Cupriavidus necator: one gene and its partner. The protein of the gene in region 1 interacts with the protein of each later gene in a pairwise test. Links are inferred from orthologs where the notes say so. Each region holds a gene or a part of one and is shown in the gene's direction. Other genes may lie near its edges.

Region 1 (3,622 bases):
GTCCGGGTCGCCCACCAGGGTACCGAGGGTCTCGATGATGCTGTAGACCAGGCCGCGTGCGGCACCGCTGGCGATGCTGTTGGTCTCCACGGCGCTGCTGATATGGTCCAGCGCATCGCTCAGGTGGTCCACGTCCGGCGCCTGGCCGGGCTCGGGCTGCGAAGGCTTGCGGGGATCGGTGTTCATGTCGATGACCTAGTCAGTGGCGCAGGATGCAAGATTGGTCCGCTGGCGCCGCCTGCGGACCGCTTTCTATTCTACGCGCACGCCACACTCAATCGGCACCGCGCGGCGCGCACAAGTGCATTCTATGACACACCCTCCCGCACGCCGCAAGCGATTACCCGAATCTCTCGGCGCCATAGAAAATAAGCATTTCAATGAATCCTCCGATTGCAGCAGAATCATTTCCGTGCCGGCGCGCTTTCGAGTGTTTGCCAGGCCGGTCTTGAAAATCGGCAAACTGGTAACATATCGGCAGCACCGGGCGCGGCAGCGGCCCCCACAGCCTGTTTGCGGGCTGCGGAGGCAGCCCGACGGGTCCGCGCAATCTCGTGTAAGGTAACGGTTCGGCCCTCCGAAGTCTCCAGCCTTCAACATAAACAGAGCGAAACCAGAGGTTTTCCGCCATGAGCGAACAAATCAAGTATGTGAGCGACGCCTCCTTCGATGCTGACGTCCTCCAGTCCGACAAACCCGTCCTGCTCGACTTCTGGGCGGAATGGTGCGGCCCCTGCAAGATGATCGCGCCGATCCTGGACGAAGTCGCCAAGGACTATGGCGACAAGCTGCAGATCGCCAAGATCAATGTCGATGAAAACCAGCAGGTGCCGGCCAAGTTCGGCATCCGCGGCATCCCGACGCTGATCCTGTTCAAGAACGGCGCGGTCGCGGCCCAGAAGGTCGGCGCGCTGTCCAAGTCGCAACTGACCGCCTTCCTCGACGGCAACCTGTAAGCTGCGCGCCGGGACCTGACCCACGGTCCCGGTTTTGTCACGATCCGACGTGCGTGCGCCACATCCTGGCGGCCCGGTCGGATTGTGCTAAGATGCCACCAACAACTCCCCGAGCGTTCGCTCATTTCCCCCCTTCCCTTTAGGTCTCGCCCGTCCGGGCCCATCTGTACCCCTCGTCTATGCACCTGACAGAACTCAAATCGCTTCACGTGTCTGCGCTTCTCGAAATGGCGGCTACGCTCGAGATCGACAACGCACAACGGATGCGCAAACAGGAACTGATGTTTGCGATCCTGAAGAAGCGCGCCAAGATGGGCGAAACCATCTTTGGAGACGGCACGCTGGAGGTGCTGCCCGACGGCTTCGGCTTCCTGCGCTCGCCCGAAACCTCGTATCTGGCCAGCACGGATGACATCTACATCAGTCCGTCCCAGATCCGCCGCTTCAACCTGCACACCGGCGATTCGATCGAGGGTGAAGTGCGTACGCCCAAGGACGGCGAACGCTACTTTGCACTGGTCAAGGTGGACAAGGTCAACGGGCAGCCGCCCGAAGCGGTCAAGAACCGCATCATGTTCGAGAACCTGACGCCGCTGCACCCGAACCGGCCGCTCACGCTCGAACGCGATATCAAGGCTGAAGAGAACATCACCGGCCGCATCATCGACATGATCGCGCCGATCGGCCGCGGCCAGCGTGCGCTGCTGGTGGCGTCGCCCAAGTCCGGCAAGACCGTGATGCTGCAGCACATCGCCCACGCGATTGCCAACAACCATCCGGAAGCGGACCTGTTCGTGCTGCTGATCGACGAGCGCCCGGAAGAAGTGACCGAGATGATGCGTTCGGTGCGCGGCGAAGTGGTTGCGTCGACCTTCGACGAACCGGCCATCCGCCACGTTCAGGTTGCCGAAATGGTGATCGAGAAGGCCAAGCGCCTGGTCGAACTGAAGCGCGACGTCGTGATCCTGCTGGACTCGATCACCCGTCTGGCGCGTGCCTACAACACCGTGGTGCCGGCCTCGGGCAAAGTGCTGACCGGTGGTGTGGACGCCAACGCGCTGCAGCGCCCGAAGCGCTTCTTCGGTGCCGCGCGCAACCTGGAAGAAGGCGGTTCGCTGACCATCATCGCCACCGCGCTGATCGAAACCGGCAGCCGCATGGACGACGTGATCTATGAAGAGTTCAAGGGCACCGGCAATATGGAAGTGCACCTGGAACGCCGCCTGGCCGAGAAGCGCGTCTACCCGTCGATCAACCTGAACAAGTCGGGCACGCGCCGCGAAGAGTTGCTGATCAAGCCGGAAATCCTGCAGAAGATCTGGATCCTGCGCAAGTTCATCTCCGACATGGATGAAGTGCAGGCGATGGAATTCATCATGGACAAGATGAAGGCCACGAAGAACAACGCCGAGTTTTTCGATATGATGCGCAGAGGCGGCTGAGCCCTTGCTGCAGCGTCAACGCAGCATCGCCGCAAGGCGGACAGGAAGGCGTGCCACGGCACGCCTTTTTTGTTGCCCGACCTTTTTTGTTGCCGGACCATTTCACAGCGCACCGCGCTACGCCCATGCTCGGCAAACTGACCTCATTCCTGCGCACCCGCTCGCGGGCCCGCAAGCTGGAGCACTACGCCATCCCCGATGCGCTGTGGGCGCGCACGGTCGCCACGCTGCCGTTCGTGCAGCGCTACGGCAGCGAAGACCTGGCGGCGCTGCGCGAACTGGCCACGCTGTTCATCGCCGACAAGGAATACTCCACCGCGCACGACCTGCCGCTGGCCGACGACATGGTGGCCAGCGTTGCCGTGCAGGCCTGCGTGCCGATCCTGAAGCTGGGGCTGCCTTGGTACCGGGGCTGGCACGGCATCGTGCTCTACCCGGGCGAGTTCATCATCCGCCGGACCGTGCAGGACGAGATCGGCCTAGTGCACGGCGTGGTCGAGGAAGCCAGCGGCGAGGCCTGGGAGCACGGGCCGGTGATCCTGTCCTGGCCCGACGTGCACACCCCCGGGGCCGGCATCGACAGCGACCACGAACTGCCGGCCGATACCTACAACGTGGTCATCCACGAGTTCGCCCACAAGCTGGACATGCTCGACGGCGAGCCCGACGGCGTGCCGCCCTTCTCGCGCGTGCTGCACCCGGACATAGACGCGGAAGCCTGGGCCGAGACCTTCCTGACCGAGTACGACCGCTTTGCCGAGTCCTGGGAGGCACGCGACGAGGCCGACTGGGAGCACCCGGAGCGGCTGCCGCCGGCGCTGCGCATCATCGACCCATATGGGACCGAGGCGCCGAGCGAGTTCTTTGCCGTGACGTCAGAGGCATTTTTTGTCGAGCCGACCGGGCTGGCGCGGCACTGGCCGGTTGTATACCAGTCGCTGGCCGCCTTCTATCGCCAGGACCCGGCCTCCATGTGATGCTTTTGCCATATTCATGCACAACACTTTCTGTGCCGCTCGTGGCGCAGCCTCTTCCCCAAGTATTTGTTTTTCTGCCATAATCCCGGTTTGCCCGTTACCGGCAAGTGGTTCGTTCGTCGCCGCGCCATGCACGCTCTCGCCCTCGGCGGAGAACAGCGGATTGCAACGGACTGGCTACCCAACCAGAAAGGACTCATCATGAAAGAAGGCATTCACCCGAATTACCGCGAAGTCGTGTTCCAGG
Region 2 (3,238 bases), 1.2 Mb from region 1 along the record:
GAGCGCGGCGTAGTGAAGGTCGGTGAGGAAATCGAAATCGTCGGTATCAAGCCGACGGTGAAGACCACCTGCACCGGCGTGGAAATGTTCCGCAAGCTGCTGGACCAGGGTCAAGCCGGCGACAACGTTGGCCTGCTGCTGCGCGGCACCAAGCGTGAAGACGTCGAGCGCGGCCAGGTGCTGTGCAAGCCGGGTTCGATCAAGCCGCACACCCACTTCACCGGCGAGGTGTACATCCTGTCGAAGGACGAAGGCGGCCGTCACACCCCGTTCTTCAACAACTACCGCCCGCAGTTCTACTTCCGTACCACCGATGTGACCGGCTCGATCGAGCTGCCGAAGGACAAGGAAATGGTCATGCCGGGTGACAACGTGTCGATCACCGTCAAGCTGATCGCCCCGATCGCCATGGAAGAAGGCCTGCGCTTCGCTATCCGCGAAGGTGGCCGTACCGTCGGCGCCGGCGTCGTGGCAAAGATCCTCGACTAAGTTGTTTGATAGCGAACGCGGCACCAACCGGCCGCGTTCGTTGCCAGAAGGGGTTGGCGCCAGCGCCGGCCCCACAGTTTTTTTAGGGGTATAGCTCAACTGGCAGAGCGTCGGTCTCCAAAACCGAAGGTTGGGGGTTCGATTCCCTCTGCCCCTGCCAAATCAATCAGCCGCGTCGCGAAGAGCAATCGTGACGCGGCTTAGTCTCGTTTGCGAAACATGGCCAATCCCAATGTTGAAACCGTGAACGCCAGCAGCGGCAAGTGGATGCTTGGCGTGGCGGTGCTGCTGGTGGTTGCGGGCGTCATCGGTTTCTATGCACTGGCACAGCAACCGTCTTATGTACGTGGCGCCGCACTGTTCGGTGGTATTGCACTGGGTATCGTAGTTGCGCTGGTGTCGGCACCAGGCAAGGACTTTATCGGGTTCGCCAAGGAATCGTATCGGGAAGTTCGCAAGGTCGTCTGGCCGACGCGCAAGGAAGCCGGGCAAATGACGGGGCTGGTCTTCGTCTTTGTCGTCATCATGGCGCTGTTCCTGTGGTCGGCTGACAAGCTCATCGAGTGGGTCGTCTTCTCGCTCGTGCTGGGCTGGAAATAAGAGGTAGCACATGACGGATAACGCTCAGCAGGAAACCACCGCGCCGGAATCGCCTTCGTCGAAGAAGCGCTGGTATGTCGTGCATGCCTATTCCGGCATGGAGAAGAGCGTGCAGCGCGCGCTGCAGGAGCGCATCGAACGCGCCGAGATGCAGGACAAGTTTGGCCGCATCCTGGTGCCGTCCGAAGAAGTCGTGGAAATCAAGGGCGGCCACAAGTCGGTCACCGAGCGTCGTTTCTTCCCCGGCTACGTGCTGGTGGAAATGGAAATGACCGACGAGACCTGGCACCTGGTGAAGAACACCAGCAAGGTCACCGGTTTCGTGGGCGGCGCCCGCAACCGCCCGAGCCCGATTTCGCAGCGCGAAGTCGACAAGATCATGACCCAGATGCAGGAAGGGGTCGAGAAGCCGCGTCCCAAGACGCTGTTCGAAGTGGGCGAAATGGTGCGCGTCAAGGACGGCCCATTCACCGATTTCAACGGCAACGTGGAAGAAGTGAATTACGAGAAGTCGCGCCTGCGCGTCTCGGTCACGATCTTCGGGCGTGCCACGCCGGTCGAACTCGAGTTCGGCCAGGTCGAGAAGGTTTAAGGAATTTGCCGGTTGCGGCCTGAAAGGGCGGCAACGGGCAACGGCGCCGCCCCGGTGGCGGCGCCAAGAGGAGCGTGAGGCCGTGCCGAAGGTGCGGCGACAGCGCGTTACGACTCAACAGGATCGCATCCCGAAAGAGCGATCCGGATTGGAGTAGAGATGGCCAAGAAGATCATTGGCTTTATCAAGCTGCAGATTCCGGCTGGTAAGGCAAATCCCTCCCCGCCCGTTGGTCCCGCACTGGGTCAGCGTGGTCTGAACATCATGGAGTTCTGCAAGGCGTTCAACGCCCAGACCCAGGGTATGGAACCCGGTCTGCCGGTGCCGGTGGTGATTACCGCCTTCGCCGACAAGAGCTTCACCTTCGTGATGAAGTCGCCCCCGGCGACCGTGCTGATCAAGAAGGCAGCAGGCATCACCAAGGGTTCGCCGAAGCCCCACACCGACAAGGTTGGCAAGATCACCCGCGCCCAGGCTGAAGAAATCGCCAAGGCCAAGAACGCTGACCTGACCGCCGCCGACCTGGACGCCGCTGTGCGTACCATCGCCGGTTCGGCTCGTTCGATGGGCATCACCGTGGAGGGTCTGTAAATGGCTAAGGTTTCCAAGCGCGTCGCCGCCAACAAGGCGAAGATCGAGCGTACCAAGTTTTACCCGATCGACGAGGCCCTGGGCCTGGTGAAGGGCTGCGCTTCGGCGAAGTTCGACGAGTCGATCGACGTGGCCGTGCAGCTGGGCATTGACGCCAAGAAGTCGGACCAGGTGGTTCGTGGTTCGGTGGTGCTGCCCGCAGGTACCGGCAAGTCGGTTCGCGTGGCTGTGTTCGCCCAGGGCGAAAAGGCCGAAGCCGCCAAGGCCGCCGGTGCTGACATCGTCGGCATGGAAGACCTGGCCGAGCAAGTCAAGGCCGGCAACCTGAACTTCGACGTCGTGATCGCTTCGCCGGACACGATGCGTATCGTCGGTACGCTGGGCCAGATCCTGGGCCCGCGCGGCCTGATGCCGAACCCGAAGGTCGGTACCGTGACGCCCGACGTGGCCCAGGCTGTGAAGAACGCCAAGGCTGGCCAGGTGCAGTTCCGTGTCGACAAGGCCGGTATCATCCACGCCACCATCGGCCGCCGCTCGTTCGACGACGCAGCGCTGAAGAGCAACCTGTCCGCACTGCTGGAAGCCCTGGTGAAGTCCAAGCCGGCTACGAGCAAGGGCGTGTACCTGCGCAAGATCGCCGTCTCGTCCACCATGGGCGTTGGCGTGCGCGTGGAACAAGCTTCGCTGTCGGCCTGAGCTGACGGCATGGGCTGACCGGACCCGATAACACCGGTCGGCCGCGAATTGAAGATCCTGGCGTAAGCGGGGATCGGCTCCGAACCTGGTTCTGCCAAGCGGCAGCACAAGGACAGGGAGCAAGGCTTTGGGCAGTGGCGGCAGTCGGACACGTTGTGTTCAGGCAGTCGCCGCTGGTTATCAAAGACCGCTGGTGTCCACATGACCGCAGTCAGGCATGCGGGCTTAATCGGCCGGGAGGTACAAGCAGGGCCAGGTGCCGTGCATGAC

What was found. The genes of interacting proteins can lie anywhere in the genome.
Region 2: the proteins of rho (region 1) and nusG interact in binary tests that used the Escherichia coli proteins (3 or more experiments, as listed by UniProt). The link is inferred for Cupriavidus necator from one-to-one orthologs.

The regions. Positions count from the first base shown.
Region 1 is NZ_CP066018.1:2,955,633-2,959,254, reverse strand. What follows is about bases 341-3,266. They hold rho (transcription termination factor Rho), read left to right. Parts: upstream 341-1,135; coding sequence 1,136-2,398; downstream 2,399-3,266. Other genes in these bases: I6H87_RS13850 (M90 family metallopeptidase), read left to right, coding at 2,524-3,266; trxA (thioredoxin TrxA), read left to right, coding at 630-956. Outside these bases: I6H87_RS13865 (hypothetical protein), read right to left, coding at 1-186; more of I6H87_RS13850, read left to right, coding at 3,267-3,375; I6H87_RS13845 (type B 50S ribosomal protein L31), read left to right, coding at 3,577-3,622. UniProt on the Escherichia coli protein: Facilitates transcription termination by a mechanism that involves Rho binding to the nascent RNA, activation of Rho's RNA-dependent ATPase activity, and release of the mRNA from the DNA template.
Region 2 is NZ_CP066018.1:1,787,318-1,790,555, forward strand. What follows is about bases 1-2,890. They hold nusG (transcription termination/antitermination protein NusG), read left to right. Parts: upstream 1-1,099; coding sequence 1,100-1,681; downstream 1,682-2,890. Other genes in these bases: tuf (elongation factor Tu), read left to right, coding at 1-489; secE (preprotein translocase subunit SecE), read left to right, coding at 709-1,089; rplK (50S ribosomal protein L11), read left to right, coding at 1,841-2,272; rplA (50S ribosomal protein L1), read left to right, coding at 2,273-2,890. In the rest of the region: more of rplA, read left to right, coding at 2,891-2,968. UniProt on the Escherichia coli protein: Part of the processive rRNA transcription and antitermination complex (rrnTAC). The complex forms an RNA-chaperone ring around the RNA exit tunnel of RNA polymerase (RNAP).